Regions from separate parts of the Salinicoccus jeotgali genome, predicted to be linked through region 3. Evidence: a T-box and tRNA genes for the amino acid it is inferred to sense, from the RefSeq annotation. Region 3 holds a T-box; the other regions hold tRNA genes.
What was found. A T-box is a leader RNA that pairs with one kind of tRNA and senses whether it is charged. The one in region 3 lies ahead of ACZ43I_RS06700 (valine--tRNA ligase), so its partner is inferred to be a tRNA-Val.
Positions count from the first base shown of each region.

Region 1: it has a tRNA-Val gene. The T-box ahead of ACZ43I_RS06700 (valine--tRNA ligase) is inferred to sense a tRNA for this amino acid. The anticodon was not compared.
Region 2: it has a tRNA-Val gene. The T-box ahead of ACZ43I_RS06700 (valine--tRNA ligase) is inferred to sense a tRNA for this amino acid. The anticodon was not compared.

Region 1 is NZ_AP043830.1:2,204,943-2,212,003, reverse strand. It holds gene folB (dihydroneopterin aldolase) at 1-305, shown strand, start outside; gene folK (2-amino-4-hydroxy-6-hydroxymethyldihydropteridine diphosphokinase) at 305-781, shown strand; gene dusB (tRNA dihydrouridine synthase DusB) at 774-1,769, shown strand; gene lysS (lysine--tRNA ligase) at 1,782-3,269, shown strand; tRNA gene ACZ43I_RS11395 (tRNA-Val) at 3,393-3,468, shown strand; tRNA gene ACZ43I_RS11390 (tRNA-Thr) at 3,485-3,560, shown strand; tRNA gene ACZ43I_RS11385 (tRNA-Gly) at 3,618-3,692, shown strand; tRNA gene ACZ43I_RS11380 (tRNA-Arg) at 3,735-3,808, shown strand; tRNA gene ACZ43I_RS11375 (tRNA-Pro) at 3,820-3,893, shown strand; tRNA gene ACZ43I_RS11370 (tRNA-Ala) at 3,917-3,989, shown strand; tRNA gene ACZ43I_RS11365 (tRNA-Ile) at 4,011-4,084, shown strand; gene pdxR (MocR-like pyridoxine biosynthesis transcription factor PdxR) at 4,142-5,479, opposite strand; gene pdxS (pyridoxal 5'-phosphate synthase lyase subunit PdxS) at 5,581-6,462, shown strand; gene hisIE (bifunctional phosphoribosyl-AMP cyclohydrolase/phosphoribosyl-ATP diphosphatase HisIE) at 6,625-7,061, opposite strand, start outside.
Region 2 is NZ_AP043830.1:286,155-293,215, reverse strand. It holds gene cdaA (diadenylate cyclase CdaA) at 1-137, opposite strand, end outside; gene ACZ43I_RS01470 (helix-turn-helix domain-containing protein) at 160-1,107, opposite strand; gene ACZ43I_RS01465 (ArsR/SmtB family transcription factor) at 1,270-1,725, shown strand; gene rocF (arginase) at 1,817-2,728, opposite strand; tRNA gene ACZ43I_RS01455 (tRNA-Lys) at 2,860-2,932, opposite strand; tRNA gene ACZ43I_RS01450 (tRNA-Gln) at 2,934-3,008, opposite strand; tRNA gene ACZ43I_RS01445 (tRNA-Tyr) at 3,018-3,098, opposite strand; tRNA gene ACZ43I_RS01440 (tRNA-Val) at 3,103-3,175, opposite strand; tRNA gene ACZ43I_RS01435 (tRNA-Glu) at 3,186-3,257, opposite strand; tRNA gene ACZ43I_RS01430 (tRNA-Asn) at 3,286-3,360, opposite strand; rRNA gene rrf (5S ribosomal RNA) at 3,375-3,489, opposite strand; rRNA gene ACZ43I_RS01420 (23S ribosomal RNA) at 3,579-6,455, opposite strand; rRNA gene ACZ43I_RS01415 (16S ribosomal RNA) at 6,680-7,061, opposite strand, start outside.
Region 3 is NZ_AP043830.1:1,330,690-1,337,750, forward strand. It holds gene ACZ43I_RS06690 (YfcC family protein) at 1-199, shown strand, start outside; gene ACZ43I_RS06695 (bifunctional folylpolyglutamate synthase/dihydrofolate synthase) at 216-1,493, opposite strand; gene ACZ43I_RS06700 (valine--tRNA ligase) at 1,497-4,124, opposite strand; T-box leader at 4,165-4,368, opposite strand; gene ACZ43I_RS06705 (AbrB family transcriptional regulator) at 4,415-5,473, opposite strand; gene ACZ43I_RS06710 (hypothetical protein) at 5,567-5,971, opposite strand; gene hemL (glutamate-1-semialdehyde 2,1-aminomutase) at 6,037-7,061, opposite strand, start outside.

The DNA.
Region 1 (7,061 bases), 870 kb from region 3:
AGCGTCAGCTCGGACAATTCTTCATCACAGATGTCACCATGCACCTCGATCTGACAGCCGCCTCCACGACGGATGATCTCAATCTGACGGTCAATTACGGCGAAGCCTATAAGTTGATAGAAGATGTGATTGCAGGAGAACCTGTCAACCTTATAGAATATTTGGCGGGAAAGGTGTCGCAGACCTTGTTTGACCGATATGATAAAATAGTAGGAGTAGAAGTGACGATAACTAAAGTGAACCCTCCAATTGAAGGGCACTACGAAAACGTCAGCATCACTCTGAATAGAAAGCGGGAAAATTAATGGCGGTTGTATATTTAGGATTGGGAAGCAATATTGGAAAACGCAGCGATAACCTGGAAATGGCCATCCAAAAACTGGATGAGCAGCCAGAAGTGGAAGTCGTAAAACGTTCTTCGATAATCGAAACCCTGCCATACGGAAAGACGGATCAGCCTGACTTTTTGAATATGTGTCTGATGATCAAAACCCGTGTCTCACCACTTGAGCTTCTGGAACTGATCCACATCATCGAACATGATATGGGGCGTGTCAGGGAAGAAGTCTGGGGGCCCAGGACAATTGATATCGACATACTGCTCTATGAAGATCTGGAGCTTGAACTGGATGAGTTGACCATTCCGCACGTTGAGCTGCATAAGCGTGACTTTGTCCTTAACCCACTCTCAGAAATCGCCGCAGATGTCGTCCACCCCACTTTCGGCAAGACGATCGGCACCTTGAAGAAAGAGCTTGAAGCAGGTGGGCACAATGTTTAAGATCGGTGATGTCGAGATAAATAACAGGGTCGTCCTTGCACCTATGGCTGGGGTGTGCAATGTGGCCTTCAGATTGACTGTGAAAGAATTCGGGGCTGGCCTTGTCTGTGCGGAAATGATCAGTGATAAGGCTCTTCTGTTCGGCAATGAAAAGACTAAGCGCATGCTGTATATCGATGAAAATGAACATCCAATGTCACTCCAGATATTCGGTGGCGAGAAGGAGACGCTGGTTGAGGCGGCAAAATATGTGGATGAGAACACCTCAGCTGATATCATTGACATCAATATGGGGTGCCCGGTTTCTAAAATCATCCGGTGCGAAGCAGGTGCGCGTTGGCTGCTCGATCCCCCGAAGATATATGACATGGTCAATGCTGTCGTCCAGAATGTCTCCAAGCCGGTGACCGTCAAAATGAGGATCGGATGGGATAGCGCGCATATTTATGCAGTGGAGAACGCAAGAATGGCCGAAAAAGCAGGCGCCGCTGCGATCACGATGCACGGGCGTACCCGCGAGCAGATGTACGAAGGGCAAGCGGATTGGGAAATCATCCGCCAGGTCAAGGCGGCGGTGGACATCCCGGTCATCGGCAACGGCGATGTCACGTCGCCGGAGCTGGCCCAGAAGATGCTCGATGAAACAGGGGTCGACGCAGTCATGATCGGCCGTGAGGCGCTTGGTAACCCGTGGATGATCTACCGCACGGTGCATTACTTGGAAACAGGTGAACTCATCGGGGAACCCGATCTGAAAGAGAAGATGGATGTACTTAAACTGCATATGGACCGTCTGATCGACCTTAAAGGTGAAAAGGTGGCACTTATGGAGATGCGCAAACATGCTTCTTGGTATATGAAGAATATAAAGGGCAATGGCCGGATAAGGAAAGGGATCAATCAATCTGAAACGAGATCCCAGCTTGTTGCAGTGCTCGATGAATTCGTAGCGGAACATCAGGCAAACAATACAGAATTGATAGTATAGGAGAGAGAAACTGTGAGTGAAGAAATAAACGACCAGATAAACGTCAGAAGAGAAAAAATGCAGCAGCTTATCGATCTTGGCATGGATCCATTCGGATCGAAATACGAACGTAAGGCATACTCAAGTGATCTGAAGGAAGAATGGGATGCATTCTCTAAAGAAGAGCTTGCTGAAAAGGAAGACCAATCTGAAACGATGATCGCAGGACGCCTGATGACCAAGCGTGGTAAAGGTAAAGCCGGATTTGCGCATATCCAGGACATCAACGGCCAGATCCAGATCTATGTCAGGAAGGATCAGGTGGGTGAAGCCGATTTTGAAATATGGCAGCAGGCTGACCTTGGAGATATAGTCGGGGTCAAAGGTGTGATGTTCAAGACCAACACGGGAGAACTATCCGTCAAGGCACAGGAGTTTACACTGCTGACTAAGGCGCTGCGCCCATTGCCTGACAAGTACCATGGCCTAAAAGATGTTGAAGAGCGTTACCGCAGACGCTACCTCGATCTGATTACAAGTGAAGACTCAAAAGAGACGTTCATCAAACGCAGTAAGATCATCCAGGAAATGCGCAACTATCTGAATCAGCGCAATTTCCTTGAAGTCGAGACACCGATGATGCACACGATTGCAGGTGGGGCACAGGCACGGCCTTTCGTGACGCACCACAACGCTCTTGATATGGAACTGTTCATGCGTATCGCAATTGAACTGCATCTGAAGCGCCTGATTGTTGGAGGCCTCGAAAAAGTCTACGAAATCGGCCGTGTGTTCAGGAATGAAGGCATTTCAACGCGCCACAACCCGGAATTCACGATGATTGAATTGTATGAAGCATATGCAGATTTCAATGATATTATGGATCTTACGGAAGAGATGGTTGCCCATATCGCCAAAAATATCAATGGCACGACAGTCGTCGAATATGGTGGTGAAGAAATCGATCTGACACCAAGATGGAAACGGGTGCACATGGTCGAGGCGGTCAAAGAGAAGACGGGCGTTGACTTCTACAGTGTAGAATCTGATGAAAAAGCCCACGCACTCGCCAAAGAGCACGGCATTGAAGTGCGTGACAATATGCAGTATGGTCACATATTGAACGAGTTCTTTGAACAGAAAGTGGAAGAGACGCTCATTCAACCGACATTTGTCTACGGCCATCCGGTTGAGATTTCACCACTGGCTAAACAGAACACCGACGATCCAAGGTTTACAGACCGCTTCGAGCTGTTCATCGTCGGACGCGAGCACGCCAATGCATTCACGGAACTCAACGACCCGATCGATCAGAGAAGGCGCTTTGAAGCTCAAGTTGCAGAGAAAGAAGCGGGCAACGATGAAGCGCATGATATGGATGAAGACTTCCTGGAATCGCTTGAATACGGCATGCCGCCTACAGGAGGGCTTGGCATCGGCATAGACCGCCTGGTAATGCTGCTGACCGATTCTGCATCCATCCGGGATGTCCTGCTATTCCCTTATATGAGACAGAAATAGTAATGGGATACACTCCAGTAAACTCTGGAGTGTATTTTTATTCCATTAAAAATGTAAAGGAGGTTGACTTTATGATGCTAAATGGAGTATGATGGAAAAGGTTGATGGTGAAATGATCATCTAGGAGAATTAGCTCAGCTGGGAGAGCATCTGCCTTACAAGCAGAGGGTCGGCGGTTCGAACCCGTCATTCTCCACCATTTAAGTCCATACTCAGCCGCTCTAGCTCAATTGGCAGAGCAACTGACTTGTAATCAGTAGGTTGGGGGTTCGATTCCTCTGGGCGGCACCATTTTACTCTTGACGTACCGGGAATTAATTGATAAAGTAATATCTGTTAAACTTATTTGCGGAAGTAGTTCAGTGGTAGAACACCACCTTGCCAAGGTGGGGGTCGCGGGTTCGAATCCCGTCTTCCGCTCCATTTTTTATTAAGCGGTTATGCCGTTTTATTTTTTTTGCTTATGCGCCCGTAGCTCAATTGGATAGAGCGCTTGACTACGGATCAGGAGGCTAGGGGTTCGAATCCTCTCGGGCGCGCTCAGCAACCACGGGAAGTAGCTCAGCTTGGTAGAGCACTTGGTTTGGGACCAAGGGGTCGCAGGTTCGATTCCTGTCTTCCCGACTCTTTTAGATTCATCATATCATGGGGGCTTAGCTCAGCTGGGAGAGCGCCTGCTTTGCACGCAGGAGGTCAGCGGTTCGATCCCGCTAGTCTCCATATTTCAATTACATATACCGGGGGCCTATAGCTCAGTTGGTTAGAGCGCACGCCTGATAAGCGTGAGGTCGGTGGTTCGAGTCCACCTAGGCCCACTCAAGAGACATGGAGGATTTCATGTCTCTTTTATTTTTGGCCTAAAAGGTACCGCATTATAAGCGCGCGCAATCTTCCAGGAAGGCCTTTAGGATGCTGATGATTTCATTACTGTCCTTTTCCCCGATACCGATTACGACCGAGTCGGTCAGATGATTCGAATATGAATAGGCGTCACCGTGGACCAGCCCATGCTTTATGGCCTGGTCTTTTATATTTTTGCCTTTGAGCTTGAGGATGAAGTGCATTCCTGTATGCTCCCCCTCGATGTGGACGGCGTAATGGGTGCGTACCCAGCTGGTGATCTCTTCCATCTTCTTCTTATAGACTTTTCTCATGCGGTTGATGTGACGGTTGAAGTAGCCATCTTCCATGAAGCGCGCGACGATATGCTGGTTCTGCCGCGGCACATTGCATGACATCTCTCTTTTATAGTAGAGTTCTGCAAGCGTTGGTGGCAGTACCATGCACGACAGCCGCAGAGAAGGGTAGAGTGATTTGGAAAAAGTGCTCATATAGATGGTGCGGTCGTTCTGATCCAACCCCTGCAGTGAAGGGAGGGGCCGCCCTGTATAGCGGAATTCACTATCGTAGTCGTCCTCTATGATGTAATGGCCTTCGTCCCCTGCATAGTTGAGCAATTGGATGCGCTTTTTAAGCGACATCACCGCACCGCTCGGAAATTGGTGGGAAGGCGTCACATGCACTACAGGATTGCCATAGGCCGCCACCTGATTAATATCTATACCATCCCCAAAGACCCGGGCGGGATCCATCCCGCCGTCATATTTCTCCAGCACTTTCTGTATTACAGGATAGCCCGGGTCTTCAATCGTCATACGCGGGTATTTGAGCAGATAGAGCACCTGCTCGAGGAGGAACTCTGTCGACGGGCCGATGAATATCTGGTCGATGGAGCATGTCACCCCCCGGTTCAGGTGGAGGTATTTCTGTATCTGGGCCTTCAGTCGGGATTCACCGCTGTCTTCACCTTTATTCAAAAGTTCGGCGTCCGAGTATATCTCCCGTGCGATCTGCTTCAGAGCATCACTTTGGACAAGGGACGTATCGATGGTGCCGAGCGGCAGCCGGTATTCTTTTTTTCGGGGGCGCTCAATATGGGGCACACTCGGGGTGTCAGTTTGCTTGAGCTGTTCAATCGCTGATACATAATAGCCGCTCTTTTCCTTGCTGTAGATCAAGTCTTCATCCACCAGGAGGTGGTAGGCATGTTCGATCGTGGTCTGGCTGACCGACAAGTCCTCCTGTAGCTGCCGTTTGCTCGGTAACTTCTCATCGGCACCACGATCTCCGTTTAGAATCTGGGATTTGATAATGGTGTAGAGCTGTTCAAAAAGTGGTTGGCATGCGGTTTTATCCAAATTGATAAGCATAATCTGACCCCCTGAATTTGTTTTAATGTGGCACTTATAAGTGATCAGATTTAATTTTATACTAAATTAATGGAAAATCAATTTAGGGGGAGTCATTACATATGCCACAAATTCAAACTGACAGCAGCAGGAACAAACTCGAGATACAAAAAGGCGGGGTCATCATGGACGTCGTCAATGCAGAGCAGGCAAGAATAGCCGAAGCCGCGGGCGCTGTAGCGGTTATGGCGCTAGAGCGTGTACCGTCCGATATCCGTGCAGCCGGAGGCGTAGCGAGGGCATGCGACCCGGGGATCGTCGAACAAGTCGTCGATGCAGTGTCGATACCGGTAATGGCGAAGTGCAGGATTGGCCATATCACAGAAGCAAGGGTCCTTGAAGCCATGGGGATCGACTATATAGACGAGTCTGAAGTACTGACGCCGGCAGACGAAGTGTTCCACTTGAAGAAAGATGATTATTCAGTACCGTTCGTATGTGGTTGCCGCGATATTGGAGAAGCCGCAAGGCGTATCGGAGAAGGTGCCTCGATGCTCAGGACGAAGGGTGAGCCGGGCACCGGCAACATTGTAGAAGCCGTCAGACATCTGCGCATGGTCAGCCGACAAGTCCGTGAAATCAGCGTCATGAGTGATGATGAGCTGATGACGGAAGCGAAGAACCACGGTGCGCCCTATGAAATCCTTAAGCAGATAAAAGAGGCGGGCAGGCTGCCGGTCACCAACTTCGCAGCCGGCGGTGTGGCCACGCCTCAAGATGCTGCGCTGATGATGGAGCTGGGCGCAGACGGCGTATTTGTCGGCTCCGGCATATTCAAATCGGACCAGCCTGAGAAATTCGCCAGAGCCATTGTGCAGGCGACCGCAAACTATCAGGATTATGAACTGATCGGCCAGCTTTCAAAAGAACTGGGTACAGCGATGAAAGGGCTCGACATCAAGCAACTGTCCGCTGAAGAACGTATGCAGGAGCGTGGATGGTAGAATGTTGCCTTCCAGAATCGATCTGGGGCCACGTAGCGTAGAAGTATAGAGGGGTTGGAGGATTTGTCTCCGGCGCTTTTAAACTTGAACCAGCCCCTTTATTTGAAGGTCTGTGCCTACTCACTGGAAAAGCCTCTGACTTCTCGTCAGAGGCTTTTTCCATTACCATTCATCTATCTCCCCGCGCACTTTATAGGTGAGGTCCTGGCCGTGCCGGAGCTTCAGGTTATCCTCCACTTCTTTGAGGGAAACACCCTGATTTTTCAAAAGCACAAGCGTATGATAAAGCAGATCGCTCGTCTCGTCGATCAGCTCATCCCTATCGCTATTTTTTGCAGCGATGACGACTTCCGTCATTTCTTCCCCACACTTCTTCAGGATCTTATCCGTGCCTTCCTCAATGAGGTATTTGGTGTATGACCCTGCTTCAGGCGCTTCCACCTTGCGTCCAACTATCCGATCCAGCGTCTGCAGGTTGAAATGCGTATCCCCGAAGCAGCTTTGACTGCCGAGGTGGCAAGTCGGCCCTTTTGGTTCGACCTGGATGAGCAGGGCATCCGAGTCGCAATCGAGTGCCATGCTTTTGACAATCTGGACAT
Region 2 (7,061 bases), 1.0 Mb from region 3:
TTGATCAGCTGAATTGCTTTTGTACCTTTCATCACTGTCATCAAAAGGTAAATGACATACCATACGATCAGCAGATCGACAATACTTGTAATTATAGTAGCTGTTGTGAAATTCCCTAAAACACTGTCCATCTGCATAATATGTCCCTCACTTAATCATTCATATACTGTCGAATTCTTTTTCCAATTCGTCATGGATTAAAGAAAGTACTCCATCATTTCTCACAGTCGGGATATCAGATTTGATATCATCAAAAAGTGCTGCGGCACTTCCAAAGTCCCCTTTTTTAAAAGTGGCGTAACACATCAATAATTTTGCCTCTGGACTGTTTATGTTCTCCACTCTTTTTTGAAGCAGTTCATAATTACCAGTCATCGCAAAATTCTTTCCTTCAATTATAGCGAGCTCATCTGGTTTGTATTGGATTTGAAGCATCCTGGACTGCTTTTCCACTCTTTTAAGCATCCTGAGTGATGTAAGATATTCTCCGCATCTCTGATAACAATCGGCCACAGCGAACATGATGCGAATCACTCCGAAATTCTGATCGGAAAATCGGAGGATCGTGAATAAAGTATCTTCCAACAAATCTAGGGCGGCCTCCACCCTACTTTCTTCGACCATCAACTCCACTTTGAGGAGAATCGCATCAATGTAGGTTTGATTGAAGGAGACAGATGAGAGAAGTTTTACGGCCTGATCGATATGTACATTAAGATTCTGTCCGTCTCCAATATGCCTATAATACTTAGCATATAATAAATGGATCCTGCCATTATCCGGTGCTGGGACTTCATCCACCTTCTGATATTCTTTATCGATGAAATATTCAAACGAGGTATAGTCGCCCTGATCCACCTTCTGTTCATAATAAGAGATTTCGCGCAGTATTTCTACATCATTATACCGGAAATGGGAAACTTCCTGCATAAAATCATTGACTGAACAGTTCAACCGCTCACTCAGCTTAATCAAAACGTTTGTGGAAGGATGGACACTGCCCTTTTCAATAAGACTTAAATAGGTTCTGGAAATGATTCCCTCAGCCAATTCTTCTTGAGTCAGATTATTATTGTTGCGGATTTCCTTAATACGCTGTCCTATCATAAAGGCGCCCCCTCCACTTACTTAACAATTCCATCATATCAAATTGCCCTTTATGCAACAAATGTTACAAGTGTTATCAGTCAAATAAATGGATGTTTATTCCGTTGACATAACAATTTCACTTAATCATACTATAAACATACATTATAAGGGGTGTTAAATGTGAAAAAACTGCTTGTAATAGATAATCTTGCTCAATTAAAAAGTGTCAGTGATCCATTTCGCATCCAACTCCTCACAATGCTTGGAGAAAAACCAAAGACAGGACAGATGCTTGCTGATGAACTTGAGATTCCTCGTGCAAAAATTCATTACCATTTGAATGAACTGCTCAAAAATGGAATTATCCATGTTGTGAAGACAGAAGAGAAGAATAGTATTGTACAGAAGTTTTATGAACCCATCGCTAAAAAAGTAGTCCCTAATATAGATCTTCTTAAATATAGTTCAGATGAAAAGAAGAAGGATAGCATGTCCTATAACTTAAGAATTAAAGAAGATGATCTTAAATCCTTTAAAAAAGAGCTGAAAAAGTTCGTTAAAGATAGCTCAGTAAAAAAAGATACAAAAAACTCAAAAGACTACAAGGTCCAGATCATGCCCATAGGAGAAGAGTGAATACGGATTAAAAAACCTGTACCGGAATGAAGTGAAGCCCAAAATTGAACGTTTTGGATTCGCCTCAACACGGCTACAGGTTTTTTATCAATTAAAGTTGCTTTTTTCCAAATAGGCTTTCTGCAATCTTCACTGCTTTCTCTGCTGTTTTATTCTTCTCATCAAGTAGAGGGTTCACTTCCACCAAATCCATTGAGGTTATTCTCTCACTCTCATTCAGCATCTCCATAGCGAGCTGTGACTCAGAGAGCGATAATCCTCCATCTACTGGAGTACCCGTGCCCGGTGTTTCCAGTGGATCCAAGGCATCTACATCGACTGATAGGTGAATGCCATCTGTGCGTCCCTCCAAATGGACCAGAGCTTCCTTCATAACATTTTCTATGCCTTTAGCTCTGATGTCACCCATTGTAAATGTCAATATATCATTCTCTTTAATATATAATTTTTCACCTTCATCCAGATCTCTCATACCTATAAGCACTACATTTTGCGGTTTTACCTTTATACCCCGATTGTAGAGATTGACCAAATCCTCGTCTCCCACTCCGCATGATATACCCAATGGCATCCCGTGGATGTTACCAGAAGGTGATGTACGGCTATCATTGAGGTCACCGTGCGCATCGTACCAAATGACTCCCAAATCTTCATAGTGCTTGCTTATGCCTGCTAAAGAACCAATCGATAAAGAATGATCTCCTCCAAGTATCAAAGGAAAATGTCCTGAAGAAACTGTGTTGTCAACTTCAGCCGCAAGCTCAAGGCTGAAATCCATCACCTCTTTATAATTTAATAGATTCGTTTCATTCTTAACAGAATGATTGGAAGCATTAACCCGATACTTGCTTCGTATATCCCCCGCGTCAGTAACAGTGTAACCTAACGAATAGAGCGCTTTATCAAGACCTGCATATCGTATTGCGTCCGGCCCAAGATCTACTCCCAACCTTGGTTGTCCGAATGTTGTCGCTGCACCGATAATATGTATATTCTGATTCATAACTATCCCCTTTTCAGTTAATTCTCACAACATACATAATATACAACATCGGATTTTTATGCAAATATAAATAATATTCCGCATAAAACATAAAAAAAAAAGACACTTTCGATTAGAAAGTGTCTTAATGATGAGCCATAGAGGATTCGAACCTCTGACCCTCTGATTAAAAGTCAGATGCTCTACCAACTGAGCTAATGGCTCATGGCTGGGCTGACAGGATTCGAACCTGTGCATGACGGTACCAAAAACCGTTGCCTTACCGCTTGGCGACAGCCCAATAATGAAATGGAGGAGGGCAGATTCGAACTGCCGAACCCGAAGGAGCGGATTTACAGTCCGCCGCGTTTAGCCACTTCGCTACTCCTCCGTAATGGAGAATGACGGGTTCGAACCGCCGACCCTCTGCTTGTAAGGCAGATGCTCTCCCAGCTGAGCTAATTCTCCTGAAGATAAATGACCCGTACGGGACTCGAACCCGTGTTACCGCCGTGAAAGGGCGGTGTCTTAACCGCTTGACCAACGGGCCAGAATAAATTTTATTTAAAACAAAAAAATGGCTCCACAGGTAGGATTCGAACCTACGACCGATCGGTTAACAGCCGATAGCTCTACCACTGAGCTACTGTGGATCAATCTATAAATTGCCCGGCGGCGTCCTACTCTCACGGGACGTCAGTCCAACTACCATCGGCGCTGGAGAGCTTAACTGCTGTGTTCGGCATGGGAACAGGTGGGGCCTCTCCGCGATTGCCACCGGACAATATGGCATGCTTGAATGCCCCTTGGACATTCAAAACCGGATAGAAGCAATGCGTTTGCGTAGTAAACCATACACGGTTTTCTTCATTTGAATAAGTCATCGATCGATTAGTATTCGTCCGCTCAATGTGTCGCCACACTTACACGCCGAACCTATCTACCTCATCATCTCTGAGGGATCTAATGGGGAAATCTCATCTTGAGGGGGGCTTCATGCTTAGATGCTTTCAGCACTTATCCCGACCATACATAGCTACCCAGCGATGCCGTTGGCACGACAACTGGTACACCAGTGGTATGTCCATCCCGGTCCTCTCGTACTAAGGACAGCGCCTCTCAAATTTCCTACGCCCACGACGGATAGGGACCGAACTGTCTCACGACGTTCTGAACCCAGCTCGCGTACCGCTTTAATGGGCGAACAGCCCAACCCTTGGGACCGACTACAGCCCCAGGATGCGATGAGCCGACATCGAGGTGCCAAACCTCCCCGTCGATGTGAACTCTTGGGGGAGATAAGCCTGTTATCCCCGGGGTAGCTTTTATCCGTTGAGCGATGGCCCTTCCATGCGGAACCACCGGATCACTAAGTCCGTCTTTCGACCCTGCTCGACGTGTCTGTCTCGCAGTCAAGCTCCCTTATACCTTTACACTCTATGAATGATTTCCAACCATTCTGAGGGAACCTTTGAGCGCCTCCGTTACTCTTTAGGAGGCGACCGCCCCAGTCAAACTGTCCACCTGACACTGTCTCCCACCCGGATTACGGGTGCGGGTTAGAATCTCAACATCACCAGGGTGGTATCCCACCAGTGCCTCCACGTAGACTGGCGTCCACGCATCAACGGCTCCCACCTATCCTGTACAAGTGAGGTCGAGGTTCAATATCAGGCTACAGTAAAGCTCCACGGGGTCTTTCCGTCCTGTCGCGGGTAACCTGCATCTTCACAGGTACTATGATTTCACCGAGCCTCTCGTTGAGACAGTGCCCAAATCGTTACGCCTTTCGTGCGGGTCAGAACTTACCTGACAAGGAATTTCGCTACCTTAGGACCGTTATAGTTACGGCCGCCGTTTACTGGGGCTTCGATTCGCACCTTCGCTTACGCTGAGCGCTCCTCTTAACCTTCCAGCACCGGGCAGGCGTCAGCCCCTATACGTCACCTTTCGGTTTGGCAGAGACCTGTGTTTTTGATAAACAGTCGCTTGGGCCTATTCACTGCGGCTCATTTTCATGAGCACCCCTTCTCCCGAAGTTACGGGGTCATTTTGCCGAGTTCCTTAACGAGAGTTCGCTCGCTCACCTTAGAATTCTCTTCCCAACTACCTGTGTCGGTTTGCGGTACGGGCGGTAATGTATTCACTAGCGGGTTTTCTTGGCAGTGTGAACCCACAGCTTCGCCTACTATTTTCGGCTCCCCATCACATCTCGTCGTTACACAGGGCGGATTTGCCTACCCTGACGACTCGATGCTTGGACGTGCACTTCCTTCCGCACGCTCTGCTTCTCCTCCTGCGTCACCACATCGCTCAAACACACATCACCGGTACAGGAATTTCTACCTGTTATCCATCGCCTACGCAGTTTCGCCTCGGCTTAGGTCCCGACTAACCCAGAGCGGACGAGCCTTCCTCTGGAAACCTTAGTCGTTCGGTGGACGGGATTCTCACCCGTCTTTCGCTACTCACACCGGCATTCTCACTTCCGATCGCTCCACATGTCCTCACGATCATGCTTCTGTGCAATCGGAACGCTCTCCTACCATCAATATAATTGATCCACAGTTTCGGTAATATGTTTAGCCCCGGTACATTTTCGGCGCAGCGTCACTTGACTAGTGAGCTATTACGCACTCTTTAAATGATGGCTGCTTCTAAGCCAACATGCTAGTTGTCTGTGCAACGCCACATCCTTTTCCACTCAACATATATTTTGGGACCTTAACTGGTGGTCTGGGCTGTTTCCCTCTCGACAACGGACCTTATCACCCGCTGTCTGACTCCCGTGCATCACATAGGTGGCATTCGGAGTTTGTCTGAATTCGGTAACCCGGGATGGGCCCCTCGTCCAAACAGTGCTCTACCTCCACGATGCTAACACGAGGCTATACCTAAATATATTTCGGAGAGAACCAGCTATCTCCAGGTTCGATTGGAATTTCTCCGCTACCCACACCTCATCCGGTCACTTTTCAACGTAAGTCGGTTCGGCCCTCCATCCAGTGTTACCTGGACTTCAGCCTGGACATGGGTAGATCACCTGGTTTCGGGTCTGCAACCCCATACTAGACGCCCTATTCAGACTCGCTTTCGCTACGGCTCCACATTCGCTGCTTAACCTCGCATGCAATCACAACTCGCCGGTTCATTCTACAAAAGGCACGCCATCACCCATTAACGGGCTCTGACTACTTGTAAGCACACGGTTTCAGGTTCTATTTCACTCCCCTTCCGGGGTGCTTTTCACCTTTCCCTCACGGTACTGGTTCACTATCGGTCACCAAGAAGTATTTAGCCTTGGGAGATGGTCCTCCCAGTTTCCGACGGAATTTCTCGTGTTCCGCCGTACTCAGGATACACCGCCACAGATCAAAACTTCGCATACGGGACTGTTACCCCCTATGGTGCGACTTTCCAGTCGCTTCTGCTCGCTTCAATCTGCTTTTTCGGTGTCCTACAACCCCAGTCAAAGACTGGTTTGGGCTCTTCCCGTTTCGCTCGCCGCTACTCAGGGAATCGATTTTTCTTTCTCTTCCTCCGGGTACTAAGATGTTTCAGTTCCCCGGGTCTACCTCTCTCAGGCTATGTATTCACCTGAAAGTCGCACTAATGTGCGGGGTTCCCCCATTCGGAAATCTTTGGTTCAACGCTTACTTACAGCTCCCCAAAGCATATCGGTGTTGGTTCCGTCCTTCATCGGCTCTTGGTGCCAAGGCATCCACCGTGCGCCCTTCATTACTTAATCGCAATGAATTTGTGAGTGTGTCTTGCGACACAACGCGTGTTTTTATGAACTCTTCAGTTCTCGGTTTCTACGCTTGATTTCGGTTAAAATCATTTTTCGCATTGCTTCTATACGGTTTTCAATGTGCAAGGGTTGAATCGTCAATGAAGACCATTCAAAACTGAATACAATATGTCAATCGTTAATCCCGCCGTCCCAAAGGGACGTTCCGTTATATTCCTTAGAAAGGAGGTGATCCAGCCGCACCTTCCGATACGGCTACCTTGTTACGACTTCACCCCAGTCATCGGTCCCACCTTCGACGGCTGCCTCCATAAAGGTTGGCCCACCGGCTTCAGGTGTTACCGACTTCCGTGGTGTGACGGGCGGTGTGTACAAGACCCGGGAACGTATTCACCGTGGCATTCTGATCCACGATTACTAGCGATTCCAGCTTCATGGAGTCGAGTTGCAGACTCCAATCCGAACTGAGAACAGTTTTATGGGATTCGCTTGGCCTCGCGGCGTAGCTGCCCTTTGTAACCTGTCCATTGTAGCACGTGTGTAGCCCAAATCATAAGGGGCATGATGATTTGACGTCATCCCCACCTTCCTCCGGTTTGTCAC
Region 3 (7,061 bases):
TGTCCTTGCCTTCCAGATGGGCGACGGGCTTTCCAACTACTTATTTCCAACGTCCGCGATTTTGATGGCCGGTTTAAGCATCGCGAACATCCCCTATGAGAAATGGTTGAGGTTCGTTTGGCCCATCATGTTGAGTTGGGTGGTGGCAAGTGCCCTTTTCATGGTCATCAGTCTATGGATTAATTACGGACCTTTCTAAACAAAAACGACGATAATCATTGATTATCGTCGTTTTTGTTTAACTTCTGCTTAACTTCGCTGATGAAGTACAAACTGCCGGTAACAAGCAGTATATCTCCATCAAACGTGTCCAGAAATGCTTTATAGTCGTCAACCACGGCCTTTACCGGATGCTGGACTTTCTCGAATACCGTCTCTTTATCCAAGGCTTTTGGAAAATCGAATTCAGTGACGTTGAAGGAATCAGCAATCGATTCCAGTTTTTCGATCATCGTATCGATCGGCTTACCTTCTATTGCAGAAAACAGGACAGTGATATCCCTATTCGGATATTCCTTCGCCATAGTATTCACCAATGCATCGACGGCCTCATTGTTGTGGGCACCATCCAAAATGATTAAAGGTTCGGTCGACGCCACTTCTATCCTGCCTGGCCAAACCGTCTCTTCAATACCTTGTATCAACAGATTGCAGTCGATATTGACCTGGTTCCTTTCGTATAGTTCAATGAGTGCTGCAATCGCAAGGGAGGCATTCTCCTTCTGGTGCCTGCCTGGCATGCTCAACTTGAGGTCCTGGAAATCATAGTGCCCGTACTGGAATTGGAACTCGCCGTTTTCGGGGATGAGGATGATATCCCGATTCAATTCGATCCCTTTTGAATCGTTCTCTTCAAGGATTTTATGGATATAATCCCTGGAAACATCATCTTTGATACTGAAGACTAAAGGAACCCCTGGCTTTATCACACCACTTTTATCTTTTGTGATATCAAGCAATGTATCTCCCAAGATGGCGGTATGATCAAGGCCTATGCTTGTCAACACTGTCAGAATGGGATTGAATACGTTCGTAGAATCTTTTTTCGCACCGAGTCCTGCTTCAACAAGTACATAATCGACTGGTTGAATGGTACCGAAATGGACGAACATCATCGTCGTAATGATTTCAAACTCAGTCGCAGTACCAAGATCGGTTTCTCTTTCCAATTCTTCGCTTATGGGCTTCACTATTTCGATCAGTTCAACAAGCTGTTCATCGGTAATTGGATGGCCGTTGATTGATATTCGTTCATTGAATGTTTCGATGTAGGGGGAAGTGAAAGTCCCCACAGAGTAACCATTGCGGTTTAAGGCATTCCGCATATAGGCCACAGTGGATCCTTTACCATTCGTTCCCACTATATGGATCCCATTGATGTTCCGTTCAGGATTATCAAGCTGTTTAAGCATCCATTCCATGCGTTTTACACCCGGTTTGATGCCGAACTTCATCCTATCATGGATCCAATTCAATCCTTCTTGATATTCCATCACTTATCCCTTTCTTTTCAGGTTATTCAACCTTTCTTCTACCTCATCGTACTGTGCCTGGTAGTTCTGCTGTTTTTCCTTTTCTTTTTCGACTACTGCAGCCGGCGCATTTTGGACGAATTTCTCATTGCCAAGCTTGCCTTCAACGCGTTTCAGTTCGCCTTCCAGACGCTTCAACTCATTTGTAAGCCTCTCGATTTCCTCTTCCATATCAATCAATCCAGATAATGGCAGAATTACAGTGGCTCCATTCACCACATCGGTTTTGACATCATCATCTGCAGCGATATGTGATGAGATCTCCAATGTTTCCGGATTGCAGAAACGTTCAATGTAGTGGCGGTTGGATTCTATAATTTCAAGCCTTGATTCGTCTTTTACTTCAATGAGGATGTCGATTGGCTTCGACAGTGGAGTGTTTACATCATTCCGTGTGTGACGGATGGATTTTATGATGTCAACCAGAAGTGCCATAGCATTCTTCGATGTCGGGTTGCTTAGTGCAGGGGCCGCCTCAGGCCAGTCGCTTACAACAATCGAACGATCATTGTCGATGGTTTGGTATATCTCTTCTGTAACGAATGGCATGAATGGGTGCAGCATTTTCAACATGCTGTCTAAAGTGTGCAGCAAGACAGAGCGGGTCATCGCCTTTTCACTGTCTGATCCTTCAGTCATTGGTACTTTCGCCATTTCAATATACCAGTCGCAGAATTCGTCCCATATGAAATTATAGAGGATGCGCCCCACTTCCCCGAATTCATATTGTTCAGAGAGACGCGTGACGTCAGAGATCGTTTCATTCAAGCGCGTAAGAATCCATTCATCTGCAAGTGATTTATCCCCTTCGAGATCTATATCCTGCATCTTGAAGTCTTCACCAATGTTCATAAGTGCAAATCGTGACGCATTCCATATTTTATTGATGAAATTCCAGACGGACTCGACTTTTTCATCAGAATATCTGAGATCCTGTCCCGGCGTCGATCCAGTGGAGAGGAAATAACGCAATGCATCGACACCGTAATTTTCGATGACATCCATTGGGTCAACACCATTTCCAAGTGACTTGGACATCTTGCGGTTCTGTTCATCCCTTACAAGACCATGGAGGAGCACATCATCAAATGGCTTTTCTCCGGTGTGTTCCAGCGAAGAGAAAATCATGCGTGCTACCCAGAAGAATATGATGTCGTAACCTGTTACCAGTACGTTGGTCGGGAAGAATTTCTTCAGATCATCAGTTTCTTCCGGCCATCCCATCGTCGAAAACGGCCATAGGGCACTGGAGAACCATGTGTCCAGGACATCTTCATCCTGGGTCCAATCCCCAAGATTTTCAGGAGGCGTCATGCCGACATAAATTTCTCCGGTGTCATTATGGTACCAGGCTGGAATCTGATGGCCCCACCACAGCTGCCTCGATATCACCCAGTCCCGGATGTCGCCCATCCACCGTCTGAATGTTGCATCGAACCGCTCCGGTACAAATTGAATGGCCTCATCGGTATCCTGGTTATCCAGGCTATTTTTTGCCAGTGTGTCCATCTTCACGAACCATTGCGTCGACAAATACGGCTCTACAACTGCGCCGCTTCTTTCGGAATGGCCCACAGAGTGCATATGCGGTTCCACTTTTATCAGATAACCTTCGGATTCGAGGTCTGCCACCAAAGCTTTACGGCATTCAAAACGGTCAATACCTTCGTATTTCCCCGCAAGTTCATTCATCGAGCCATCCTCATTCATTACATTGATGCGCTCAAGATTATGTTTTTCCCCGAGGGTGAAGTCATTTGGATCATGTGCAGGTGTCACTTTCATTACGCCCGTACCAAACTCCATATCCACATAGGAGTCACTTATAATCGGCAATTCACGACCGACGATCGGCAAAGTTACGGATTGGCCGATGTACTCTTTGTAGCGTTCATCTTCTGGATGGACCACAATTGCGGTATCACCAAGCATCGTTTCTGGACGTGTCGTAGCAATTTCTAGATGATTTCCGTCAGGCAGTGGGTAACGGACATGGTAGAAATTGCCTTCCACTTCCTTATGGATGACTTCGATATCACTGAGTGCCGTTTTAGTGGCCGGATCCCAATTGATGATGTATTCTCCGCGATAGATGAGATTTTTATTGTACATATCCACAAACACTTTACGGACAGCTTTCGAAAGCCCCTCATCCATCGTAAAACGTTCTTTATCATAATCAAGCCCGAGACCAAGCTTCTTCCACTGGCTCCTGATGAAATCTGCATATTCTTCCTTCCATCCCCAAGCATGCTCAAGGAATTTCTCGCGGCCGATGTCATGTCTTGAGATGCCCTGTTCACGTAGGCGCGCATCGACTTTTGCCTGAGTTGCTATTCCGGCATGATCCATGCCGGGCAGATAAAGGACTTCATAGCCTTGCATACGCTTCATCCGTGTGATTATATCTTGCAGTGTAGTATCCCAGGCGTGCCCTAGATGCAGTTTGCCAGTAACATTCGGTGGCGGGATGACGATCGAAAATGGTGGTTTATCTGAATTTGCATCAGATTTAAAATATCCTGATTCCACCCATTTTTCATATTTTCCTTCTTCCACTTTTTGTGGATTATATTTCTTCGACATTTCCATATTATTCTCTCCTTAAGACATAATAAAAAGCTTCCATCCTGAATAGGACGGAAGCTCCGTGGTACCACCTAAATTCAACCTCTACGGCTGCACTCGAAATGATTAACGCTCATTACACGTCAGCACCTACTCGATTCAGAACTGATTGCAAGCAGACTACTTTCACAGCAAGTTTTGACATGTTTCCAGCACCACATGTTCTCTGGATTTCCCGCTTACCGCTACTCTTCTGCACTCTTTATATATCATTAGTTTTATAGTATTCCAACGGTTGGGAGCTGTCAAGTTCTTTAGCTGTCCTCGCTGTATCTGTTGCGTTTCAGCATGAAATTGATGAGGGGTGCAATGATGAGCAGGATGAAGAAGATACGGAAGATATGATAGCTTGAAATCATTGCGATGTTAGCATCCATCTCAACAGCCACGATGATGATCTGGCCGATCCCCCCCGGCGCAGCACTCAGGAAAAGATTTGTAAACTGATGATCCGTAGTGATTATAAATAAAAACACCAGTATCATCGTTCCGAAGATAAGAAGGACATTTTGAATGATCATAGAAACAATCATCCGTGTATTCAATTGATTGACCAACGTTGAAATCTGCATGCCGATCCTAAGGCCGAACAGAAGTTGAGCGGCATATAGGAATTCTATATCGACTGAAAAGCTGTAGCCTGTCGTCAAATTCCACACCAATATTGCGATCATTGGCCCGATCATGACGGGTACAGGGAATTTCAATCTCCCTAATATGTAGATGAGCAAGGGCGCAAAAACGATGATCCAGATCATTTCAGGGATGAGCATTTCCGATAAAGGCGCCGCCACATCATTTATACCGACAGAACTACCGTGCGGTGCCAAACTTGCAATGAAGGGGACGATGATGACCACAAGAACTATTCTGGACATTTGAGTTAAAGTAACTAGCAGAAGATCCGCTTTCTCCTCCTCCTCAGCCATGACGATCATCTGCGATAAGGCACCTGGAATTGTAGCGAGCACTGCCGTTTCATAAGAACACCCGGTCAACTTCATGAAGAACCGGGAAAGCAGCAGGCTCAAAGCGACGATTAGAACAGAAAGCAAAATGATATTCATATAATCATCGGCCATATCAATCAGTGTATCTTCTGTGAAAGTCGAACCGATTTCAGCCCCTATGATTATCAGTCCGGCACTGCCCAACCATTTCGGATAGGCAAACTCCGTGTTTACGAAGCGATGAAACAAGATTGCAGCAATCATGGCACCGAAAAGCCAAGGCAAGATCATGCCACTGAAGTGAAGTATGGAAGACACTGCTGCTGCCATTACGAAGAGCAGTATGAGGTAGAAATATTTCATCTGTCCCCTCCTTTATATCAATCAGAAACCTTTACAATAGGCGCAGACATAAGAAAACCCTGCCTCCCGGCAGGGTGCCCTCATGGTCATGGTTCAACTGGTCGCGGTCAATGCGCCTGTTGATGGAAATGTAGCGGAAATCATTCCCTGGAATGGCTGCACTACGCTGGCCATGTCTGCTTCTGAAATAAGCTCTTGCTCTGAAGTCGCTTCAAAATGCACTGCTGCTTCACCAGTTGCTGGCGCTTCCTGAATGATTGCAGCGCTTTCTTCCTCATCTTCTTCCTCAGAACCACCACCGCTGAACTGATTCACAATCAATGGAATGATCAATAGGACGATGAGGATTGGAATGATCCACATAAGAGGATTTTTCTTATTGACTGTCTCCCTCTGGATCATTTCCCTGTTCTGGCCTTCGATGTAGACCAGATCTTCTTCTCTTTCACCCTTCATATTCACATCTTTGTCAGAGACGTGTTCGTCTTTTTTATCCACTTGTGATTCCCCCCACATTATATAATTTACTCCATTATACACTTAAATACTGCTTTGGCAAAAGCCTATTTGGTTGCCAATCGATCCAATGCTGTCGAGAAGGCATCGATTGTACGCTCAATATCTTCTGGCGTATGTTTAGTCGAGAGGAACATTCCTTCAAATTGGGAAGGTGGCAGATAGACCCCTTCCTTGAGGAGTTCTTGATAAAGTTCCCTAAACAGGTTCAGATCGCTGGTATTGGCGCTGTCGAAATCCACTACAGGCCCTTCTGTAAGGAAGAATCCAATCATGGATCCGGCGCGGTTTACAGTTATAGGCAGGTCATGTTTGCTGAAGACTTTCTTGAGGCCGGATTCGAGCATGTCGCCCAGTTTATTGAAATGCTCATAACTCTCAGGCGTCAGTTGACGCAATGTTTCCAACCCTGCCGTCATAGCGAGCGGATTGCCTGAAAGCGTCCCTGCCTGATAGATATTACCAACTGGTGCAATGTGTTCCATGATATCGCGGCGTCCGCCATAGGCACCTACCGGGAGGCCCCCGCCAATCACTTTACCGAGGCATGTAAGGTCCGGCTTGATGCCGTAATGACCCTGAGCACTGTTATATCCGACACGGAATCCTGTCATCACTTCATCGAAGATAAGCAGTGTCCCATTCTCTTCTGTAAGTTCACGCACAAATTTCAAATAGCCATCTTTTGGAGGCACTACCCCCATATTACCGGCTACCGGCTCCATGATGACCGCTGCAATGTCGTCACCGAACTTGTCAAAAGCGATCTTTAAGCTCTCTTCATCATTGTACGGGACCGTAACTGTATTCTTTGCCGTCCCTTCCGGCACACCTGGGGAATCAGGCAAACCTAATGTAGCCACACCACTCCCTGCTTTAATCAGGAGGGAATCACTATGTCCGTGGTAGCAGCCTTCAAATTTAAGTATTTTATTTCTGCCGGTAAACCCCCGTGCCAACCGTAGGGCAGCCAGAGTCGCTTCTGTACCTGATGACACCATGCGGAGCATTTCTACTGACGGTACCCTTTCTATGACCAGTTCGGCCAACTCGTTTTCAAGGCGGGTAGGTG